3 regions of the Serratia sp. D1N4 genome follow, and region 2 is predicted to be linked to each of the others. Evidence: predicted binding sites of a transcription regulator. Region 2 holds the regulator's gene; each other region holds the start of a gene.
The links. The regulator CRP, encoded in region 2, controls carbon source genes, mostly activating them, when cyclic AMP is high. The targets are predictions, from matches to a motif close to ATGTGANNNNNNTCACAT.
Positions count from the first base shown of each region.

Region 1 (3,282 bases), 630 kb from region 2:
CAATCTCATCTTGCAGCGTGTGGATGCGGAAATCAGATTTCCACATTGGGAAACGGTTAGGGAATTTCTGCTGCTGCACGCCGTCTTTAACCAAAAACTCTTCGGTGAACTTCAGCGACTGGATCTCGGCCAGGGTGAAGTCGATGGCATAATAGCGGCCATCTTTGCGCTTGCGGTCTGGGAACTTCTGCGCCACGTCGGTCACGCGGTCAAGGAAGTGATCGTGCAGGACGATCAGTTTGTCGTCCTTGGTCATGACCACGTCCTGCTCCAGATAGTCCGCGCCTTGGGCGTAGGCCATAGCCTTGGCAGGCAGCGTGTGCTCCGGCAGGTAACCGCTGGCACCACGGTGGGCGATGACCAGTTTATCCGCAGCCTGCGCAACGCTGAGCATTGAAGTGGCGAGAATGATCCCTGTTAGCAGGGCTTTGGTTTGAGTTCGCATTCTATAATCTCCATTTTATAGGCAGAGGTAAGTAAAAAGGCCGCAGAGAGCGACCTTTAAATTATGCAAAAGTATTGTGACAGTTAACCGCGTTTGGCTGCGATATCAGCGTGATGCTTCTTCTCGCTGATCATGGTTAACAACAGCAGGATGACTGCGCCGATGCTGCCGCCGATCATCACCATAAAGCCGCCGTCCCAGCCGAAATAGTCTACGGTGTAACCGACGATGGCGCTGGCGGCAACGGAGCCACCCAGGTAGCCGAACAGACCGGTGAAGCCCGCCGCCGTACCCGCCGCTTTTTTCGGTGCCAACTCCAGCGCGTGCAGGCCGATCAGCATGACCGGGCCGTAGATCAGGAAGCCGATGGTGATCATACAGGCCATATCGATGCCCGGATTACCCACCGGGTTTAGCCAGTAAACGATAGTGGCGATGGTGACCAGCACCATGAAGAACACCCCGGTGGCACCACGGTTACCTTTGAACACCTTGTCCGACATCCAACCACACAGCAGCGTGCCTGGAATACCGGCGTATTCGTACAGGAAGTAGGCCCAGGATGATTTATCCAGCGCGAAGTGTTTGACCTCTTTCAGGTAGGTTGGCGACCAGTCGAGGATGCCGTAACGCAGCAGGTAGACAAAAACGTTAGCGATGGCGATATACCACAACAGCTTGTTCGGCAGAACGTACTGCATGAAGATCTGCTTGGCAGTCAGTTCTTCTTCTGCTTTATCGCTGTAGTCATCCGGGTAGTCGTTTTTGTACTCTTCGATCGGCGGTAAACCACAGGACTGCGGGGTATCACGCATCAGAGCAAAGGCGATCATCGCCACCAGGATCGCACCGAAGGCTGGCATATACAGCGCCGCTTTCCAGTCGTTGAACCACGCCATCCCCAGCAGGAACAGCAGCGGCGGCAGACCACCACCCACGTTATGGGCACAGTTCCACACCGAAACGATACCGCCACGCTCTTTCTGCGACCACCAGTGCACCATGGTACGGCCACACGGTGGCCAACCCATGCCCTGGAACCAGCCACACAGGAACAGCAGCACAAACATCACCGCAATGCTGGAGGTTGCCCAAGGCACAAAGCCCATAAACAGCATCACTGCGGCTGACAGGATCAGGCCTGCGGGCAGGAACACGCGCGGGTTAGAACGGTCGGAAACCGACCCCATGATGAACTTGGAGAAACCATAAGCGATGGAGATCCCTGACAGCGCAAAGCCCAGGTCCCCACGGCTGAAACCTTGCTCGATCAGATACGGCATCGCCAGGGTGAAGTTTTTACGCACCAGATAGTAGGCGGCGTAACCGAAGAAAATCCCCATAAAAATTTGCCAGCGCAGCTTACGGTAGAGCGGATCTACCTTATCGACCGGCACACGGGAAATGTGTGCGGCTGGCTTAAAAATACTCAACATGAGCGCCTCCGATGGCTTTATCAGTTATTACATCAGCAGGAAACGGATGTCCTGAAGATGATCGAGCGGATACCAGAATTAAGTGTTGTCAAATTGTTCCATAACGAGCGCCATCCTAGTCAAAACCCGCGAGTCCCATTGTGATGGATGGCGCAATTGTTACACTTTTATGAAACATCGGCGGATTCTGCGCGATTGGTTAACATTTTGAAATGAGTAAACAGCAAAAACTTGTGATTTTGATCACATTTGTGGTTTTTTAAGGTCATTTTACTTTCGTTTTTTGTTCGTTATTGTTCCTTATCAAACAAAATCCTTAATAAATGTGTACCAATAGGATGATAACCATAGGCCCAGGGGGCGTAATGAATAACGACTCACCAGTGACCGAAACGGATGTGATCATTATTGGCGGCGGGGCGACCGGTGCAGGTATTGCCCGTGACTGTGCACGGCGCGGGTTGCGCTGCGTTTTGCTGGAGCGGCATGACATCGCTACCGGGGCGACCGGCCGTAACCATGGGCTGTTGCACAGCGGGGCGCGCTATGCGGTGACCGACGGTGAATCGGCCCGCGAGTGCATTGAAGAAAACCGCATACTGAAACGCATTGCCCACCACTGCATCGAACCTAGCGATGGCTTGTTTATTACCCTGCCGCAGGATTCGCTGACGTATCAACAGCAGTTTATTACCGCCTGCCTGAATGCCGGGATTAATGCCGAAGCGATCGAACCCCAGCAGGCGCTGCGTCTGGAGCCTGCGGCTAACCCGGCGTTGATCGGCGCTGTGCGGGTGCCGGATGGCACCGTCGATCCTTTCCGGCTGACCGCCGCCAATATGCTGGATGCGCGTGAGCATGGTGCGCAGGTGCTCACCTATCATCAGGTAATAGGTTTATTGCGTACGAGCGATCGGGTGACCGGCGTGCGCGTTTTCGACCATAAAAACGCTCGTCAATACGACATTTATGCGCAGGTGGTGGTGAATGCCGCCGGCATTTGGGGCCAACAGATTGCAGAGTATGCCGATCTGCGGGTGCGCATGTTCCCGGCCAAAGGGGCGCTGTTAATCCTCGGCCATCGCATTAATAACATGGTGATCAACCGCTGCCGCAAACCGGCAGACGCCGACATTCTGGTGCCGGGAGATACTATCTCGTTGATTGGCACTACCTCTACCCGTATTGATTACGACCAGATCGACAACATGGTGGTTACCCCGCAGGAAGTGGACGTGCTGATCCGCGAAGGCTCGCTATTGTCACCAATACTGGCGCAAACCCGCATTCTGCGTGCCTACGCCGGTGTGCGGCCGCTGGTGGCGCGCGATGACGATCCTTCCGGGCGTAACGTCAGCCGCGGCATTGTGCTGCTCGATCACGCGGAACGTGACGGCCTGG
Region 1 is NZ_CM137274.1:293,780-297,061, forward strand. Features, by position in the region: gene glpQ (glycerophosphodiester phosphodiesterase) at 1-445, opposite strand, end outside; gene glpT (glycerol-3-phosphate transporter) at 529-1,881, opposite strand; gene glpA (anaerobic glycerol-3-phosphate dehydrogenase subunit A) at 2,247-3,282, shown strand, end outside.
Region 1: a site for CRP is predicted at 2,113-2,130, ahead of glpT (glycerol-3-phosphate transporter). Genes of this name have one in related genera too.

Region 2 (3,282 bases):
CGTGATCCATAAGCGCATATCCGCCAGATAATCCGACTCAAACCCTGGTTCCTGCATCGCCTGATTAAGCGAGGTGAACAGCGCATTATGTGCCTGATTGACCTGCATTCGTGCGTAGGCCAGCGTAGCAGGATCCGCTTCCTGTTCTTGCAACAGCAGGCGTAATGCCGTTTGATCCTGCTCCAGTGCCTGGTGTGCGTTCTTACGCAGCAGACCGCTCTGCCATTGCGGCCACAGCCAGATACTCCCGCCAAACACCAGCACGCAGCCAATCAGCGTATCGAGCAGGCGCGGTACCAGAAAATGGGTGCCGTTAAGCGCCAACAATTGCAGGGTATACACCGCGGTGACGGTAAACCCCATCACCGCCAGCCCATAGTTTTTGCGCAATATCAGGTAGGCAGCCAGCGTGATTGCCAGCATGATGCTCAGCGTCAGGTGCTCCGGCAGTTGCAACTGCAAGAGCCCGGCGGCGATGATTAACCCGGCCAGCGTGCCGAGGGCACGATGCTGGATCCTGACGCGCGTGGCGTTATAGCCGTTCTGGCTGACCAGCATAATAGTCAGCAGGATCCAATAGGGCTTCGGCAGGTTGAAAATCATACCCAGACTGCTACCCACCGCCAGTATGATGCCCAGTCGGGCGGCATTGCGCAGGGCGTTGGACTTCAACGACAGGTAGCTCACCACGGCGGGCCAGAACGGCAATCGTGCCTGGTTGGCCATCAGATCGCGCTGATACAGCGGGCGCTGGCTGCGCAACAGGCGGGCGATGCGGCTGAAGTGGTAAAAACAGAACTGGCCAACCGGGTTGTCGGCATGCTGCGTGGCCACCTTTTCCAGCGCCGCCAGCTCATTCTTCATACTGAAACGCGCTGAACGTCGGTGATAGAGAATATCGTTGGCCACGAGGCGCAAACGCCCGGCAATCACCTGGGCGTTGCGGCGGATAATCGCTTCGGCCTGGCTCTGCTCCACCAGTTTTTGCACTTCTTCTGGCTGATGCAGGCTGACGGTAATGTGTTCCTGCAGATCGAGTGCCACCTGGAAAGTGCGTTGCAGGCGTTTTTGCTCTTGGTTATTGGCATGGGGCAGGAAGTTTAACTGCTGATATAACAGGCTGATCAGATCCATGACTTTCTGCTGGCGTTGCAGCAGCGGCGGTAGTGCGGTTTCTGGATCGATGTGCTGGGTCAGCAGCGAATATTTGGCTTCGAAATAGTCTGCCAACTGGATATAGAGCTGGCTCAGGGATTCGCGCATCGGTTGCTCTTTCCACAGTTTGAACCAGAACCAGGTGAACAGCCCGTACCAGGCGGTGCCGACCAGATACAGCAGCGGTGCATACCAGATCGGCACGTGTCCGGCCATGCTGAGAGAAAAGATGGCAGCGACCAGCGCGGCGGGCAGCAGACGTGCGTGCAGCGGGCTGATTTCACCGCTGACGCCCAGCAACAGCGCCATCGCCAGCATCAGTAAGGGTAACGGGATATGCCACAGCAGCGCCTGTTGCAGCAGCAAACTGCTGAGAGCAAACAGGGAACCGCCAACGGCCAGACGTTTGAAAAAGCGTTTGTGCGGCGTGTCCAACCCGGCGATGTTACAGCAGGCAGGCACCAGAGAGAACAGCAGGCCGAGTTGCAGGTTGCCCATCAGCAGGAAGAAAACCACCGGCAGGCACAGCACCAGCGTTTGCCGCAGTGCATAGTTGACTTCCGGGTGGTAGATCAGGCGCCGCCACATGATGAATGGGGGAAGTTAAAAAAAACGGCGTATCGCTACGCCGTTTCTTCAATAATTAACGCGTGCCGTAAACGACAATAGTTTTGCCGTGGGCAGAAATCAGGTTTTGATCTTCGAGCATTTTCAGAATACGACCGACGGTTTCACGTGAGCAACCGACGATTTGACCAATTTCCTGGCGGGTAATCTTGATTTGCATGCCATCCGGGTGAGTCATGGCGTCGGGCTGTTTTGCCAGGTTCAGCAGGGTTTGTGCAATGCGGCCGGTAACGTCAAGGAAGGCGAGGTTACCCACTTTCTCTGAGGTGATTTGCAGGCGGTTTGCCATCTGCGCAGACAGGCGCATCAGGATATCCGGGTTAACCTGAATCAACTGGCGGAATTTCTTATAAGAAATTTCAGCCACTTCACAGGCTGTTTTCGCTCTAACCCAGGCACTGCGCTCCTGGCCTTCTTCAAATAATCCAAGCTCGCCGATGAAATCCCCCTGGTTAAGGTAGGACAGAATCATCTCTTTGCCTTCTTCATCCTTGATCAGCACCGCCACGGAGCCTTTCACGATGTAGTAGAGCGTTTCGGCCTTTTCACCTTGGTGAATCAGCGTACTCTTTGATGGATATTTGTGGATATGGCAATGAGACAGGAACCATTCGAGAGTCGGGTCTGTTTGCGGTTTGCCGAGAACCATTCGCTGTTATCCTCTGTTGTTATCGCTGCCTTGTATCACAGGGGTCAGAGTTCCCTGTAAAACGTGCTTATAGCCCGGTGTTTTATAGAGTGGCTATCAACAGGTTTTGAGGCATGTTATAGAAATACGCTTGTACCCTAGCATATTAACTTGCGCCAAGTGCTGCAAGCTACATTCTGTTAACATACCAATATAGGGTCCTTTCCTCGGACATTTCCCTGAAATCGGTGACCTGGAAAGAGTTCTTGCGGCTCTGTTTGTAGCACAGAGTGAGGCGGGTGTCTTGTGTTGTCTCGCTTCAGTATGATTAGCATCAGGTTCCGTTGCCAGTTTCTATGCGAAAGCGTACCCTGATTTTGAGAAATTAACTGGAGTGTACAAAATGCAGGCAAGAGTTAAGTGGGTAGAAGGACTGACATTCTTGGGCGAGTCTGCGTCCGGCCATCAGGTATTAATGGACGGTAACGCGGGCGATAAAGCACCAAGTCCGATGGAAATGGTGTTGATGTCGGTTGGCGGTTGTAGCGCCATTGATGTGATGTCGATTCTGCTGAAGGGCCGTAACGATGTCCGTGACTGCGAGGTAAAGCTGACCTCGGAGCGCCGTGAAGAAGCACCGCGTCTGTTTACCCATATCAACCTGCATTTTATCGTCACCGGCAAAGGGCTGACCGACAAGATTGTTGAGCGTGCGGTTAACCTGTCTGCCGAAAAGTATTGCTCGGTCTCGCTGATGCTGAGCAAAGCCGCCAGCGTCACCCACAGCTTTGAAATCTGTGAAGTTGCCTGAGTTACCAGCGGTAGCGGTGGCAGTGGTTACTCAATAAATGCAGAAAACGCCGCGCCGTAAT
Region 2 is NZ_CM137274.1:4,972,117-4,975,398, reverse strand. Features, by position in the region: gene ACX1CU_RS22415 (YccS/YhfK family putative transporter) at 1-1,743, opposite strand, end outside; gene crp (cAMP-activated global transcriptional regulator CRP) at 1,799-2,431, opposite strand; gene ACX1CU_RS22405 (OsmC family protein) at 2,814-3,221, shown strand; gene ACX1CU_RS22400 (LysR substrate-binding domain-containing protein) at 3,223-3,282, opposite strand, start outside.

Region 3 (3,282 bases), 2.3 Mb from region 2:
GCTTTTGGGAATGGCGCGACCTTTTCCAACGGTTGCAGGCTGAGATCGCCATTTTCGCTGGCTGCTGTTGCGGCAACCGCGCTGGCAGAGGCCACCATCAGCAGGCTGGTAAACGCAAAAGAAAGCTTATTCATTTTTTATCCCTATGATTCATGGCGTAATATTGAAGTACGTTAGCACGATATACAGATCCTGATTATAGGTTAAATCTGGATATCCTCCCGTTTTGCCAAGATCCCGCGTCATAGCCCATTAAGGTTTTCTTAAGCCGGAATTATTACAGTAGTGTTATTCTTTACCGCCAATGAGCTACCGCGTGAACACGTCGAAATCCTCAGAACCTTCATTAAATCAATCCTCAACAGCTATGCAGATTAAGACTGATGTCCTTTACTCCCTGCCAACATCCTTTTACCGTTGGCAGGTTTTTGGCTTGCTTGTGACCGGAATGGTATTGATCTGGTTATCACGTAATGAACAGTTGGACTGGGCGCTCAGTAATTACTGGTATGACGCCGCAAGCCACCGTTTTCCTTGGCAGAACAATTACTGGTTGGATCTGATCAATCACCGGCTCTTGAAGATCGGGGTTATCACCGGTGCAGTACTCGCGCTTTTTTGGGGTATTTATCGCCGCAATACGCGTTTGATCGTCACTATGTTACTGGTTGGTGTCGGGCCATTGGTTGTCGGTATGTTGAAAGCGGTCAGTGCCCATTCCTGCCCGTGGGATCTGCTGGAATACGGTGGCAAAGCCATGTCGTTTACGCTGTTTGGCACTACACCCGCTTTTCCAGGACCGGGCCGTTGTTTTCCTGGTGGTCATGCCTCCAGTGGTTTTGCCCTGATGGCGCTGTTCTTTCTGTTTTATCCGCAACGTCCGCGCCTCGCTTACTGGTGCTGGTTGGGCGGTATCGCCTGCGGCATGCTGATGGGGTTTGGTCAGATCATGCGCGGAGCTCATTTTCTTTCCCATAACCTGTGGGCTGGGTGGTGGGTCTGGTTCAGCCAACTGGCTGTCTATTGGTGGGTTAGCGGCTATTTCAGCCGCAAGACGAGGTAATACATCATGATGGATCAATTGAACTATCTTCTTTTCGCCTGGATCAATGCCACTCCGGCCAGCCCGGAATGGTTGATCGATCTTGCCACATTTTTTGCACGGGATCTGATCGCCATTATCCCGTTACTGATGGTCGCTTTGTGGTTCTGGGGGCCGCAGCAGCAATTACATTCGCAGCGAGAAGTGGTGGCCAAGGCGACAATTGCTCTGTTATTTGCCATGAGTGCCTCTGCCTCTATTGGTATGTTACTGCCACACGAACGGCCATTTGTGATCGGTGTCGGCTATACCTTCTTGGCGCACGCACCAAGCAGTTCTTTCCCCAGCAACCATGGCACCGCCATCTTCACTTTCGCGCTGGCGTTCCTGTGCTGGCACCGTACCTGGTCTGGTATTCTGCTGATGGTTGCTGCGGTAGCCATTGCCTGGTCACGCGTATTCCTTGGCGTTCATTGGCCGTTGGATATGGTTGGTGGCTTCCTTTTGGCGTTTGTGGGTTGCCTGTTCGCACAGCTGTTATGGAATCTGTTTGGTGAGGCGATCGCTAACCTGCTGACACGCCTGTATCGCTTCCTGTTTGCTTTCCCGATCAGCAAAGGATGGGTGAAAGAGTAATACCTCCACAGGCGGGGCCACGTGCCTCTGCCTGTCTCCGCTTTATCTCTCTCAACGTGAGTACAGGGCTGATGTTATTTAAATAACATTGGTGAGCTATCATCTCTCTAACCCCCAGTAACAGCAGCTATCAATCAGCAAAACTGAATGTTAGGATAATCACATTCAGCTATACGTTAACGACCTCAGAGGGATCACCATGACCACCGAACAGATTGACTATGCCCACTATATCGACCACACCCTTTTGGCGATGGATGCCACCGAAAGCCAAATAGCCAAACTGTGCGAAGAAGCACAATTGCATAACTTTTATGCAGTGTGCGTAAACTCCGGCTATGTTCCGCTGGCGGCGCACCTGTTGCAGGAAAGCGAAGTGAAAGTTTGCTCAGTCATCGGCTTCCCGCTGGGCGCAGGTCTGACCGTCACCAAGGCGTTCGAGGCCAAAGCGGCCATCGCAGCAGGCGCTCAGGAGATCGATATGGTCATCAACGTCGGTTGGTTGAAAAGCGGTCTGCTGGACGACGTACAAGCCGATATCGCCGCAGTGCGCGAGGTTTGTGCGGCAATTCCGTTGAAGGTTATCTTGGAAACCTGCCTGCTCAGCGATGAGCAAATCACGCAAGTATGTGAGATGTGCCGCGAACTTGACGTTGCTTTCGTTAAAACGTCTACGGGTTTCAGCACCGGCGGTGCGCGCGAAGAGCACGTCAAACTGATGCGTGCCACCGTAGGTAGTGAGATGGGCGTGAAAGCCTCTGGAGCGGTACGTGATCGTGCCACCGCCGGGAAAATGATCGCCGCTGGCGCTACGCGCATCGGCACCAGCTCAGGCGTGGCCATTGTTTCAGGCGACAGCGCCGTAGCCGGTAGTTACTGAACAACGACACCGAGATTGATGCGGGGTAGTGCTACTCGTGCGCCCCGCATTGTAGTGTGGAATGCTTAGCAACAGGAGAACAGATGGAAAAGCGGCGTGAAGATCGTATCAACCGGTTAATTCAGGCATTAAAGCGTTCCGACAAGATCCATCTAAAAGAAGCTGCCGCACTGTTAGGCGTCTCGGAAATGACCATTCGCCGCGATCTCAATGCTGAGCCTGCCGCCCTAGTTTTGCTTGGCGGCTACGTGGTAGCGGAACCGCGCAGCCATGGCGTAACCCACTATTTTGTCTCTGACCAACAGGCCAAACAGGTAGCTGAGAAACAGCGCATCGGCATGCTGGCCGCGCCATTGATCAATAAAAACGATACGGTATTCTTTGACTGTGGCACGACTACGCCAGCCATCATTAACGCGATTGCGGACGACCTGGCCTTCACCGCCGTATGCCATTCACTCAATACCTTTCTAGCATTGCAGGCTAAACCCAACTGCAAGGTGATCCTGTGTGGCGGCGAGTTCAAGCCGAACAACGCCATTTTTGCCACGGTTGGCCAGCATAATGAACTCGAACACATCTCCCCCAATATTGCCTTTATCTCTGCGGCGGGTATTAACCTGCAACAGGGCGCTACCTGCTTCAACTTTGACGAACTGGATATGAAGCACAAAGCCATAGCCATGGCGCAGCAAAAGATTCTGGTGGTGGATCACAGCAAATT
Region 3 is NZ_CM137274.1:1,914,496-1,917,777, reverse strand. Features, by position in the region: gene eco (serine protease inhibitor ecotin) at 1-134, opposite strand, end outside; gene ACX1CU_RS08195 (phosphatase PAP2 family protein) at 305-1,063, shown strand; gene ybjG (undecaprenyl-diphosphate phosphatase) at 1,073-1,678, shown strand; gene deoC (deoxyribose-phosphate aldolase) at 1,878-2,558, shown strand; gene deoR (DNA-binding transcriptional repressor DeoR) at 2,642-3,282, shown strand, end outside.
Region 3: a site for CRP is predicted at 1,826-1,843, ahead of deoC (deoxyribose-phosphate aldolase). Genes of this name have one in related genera too.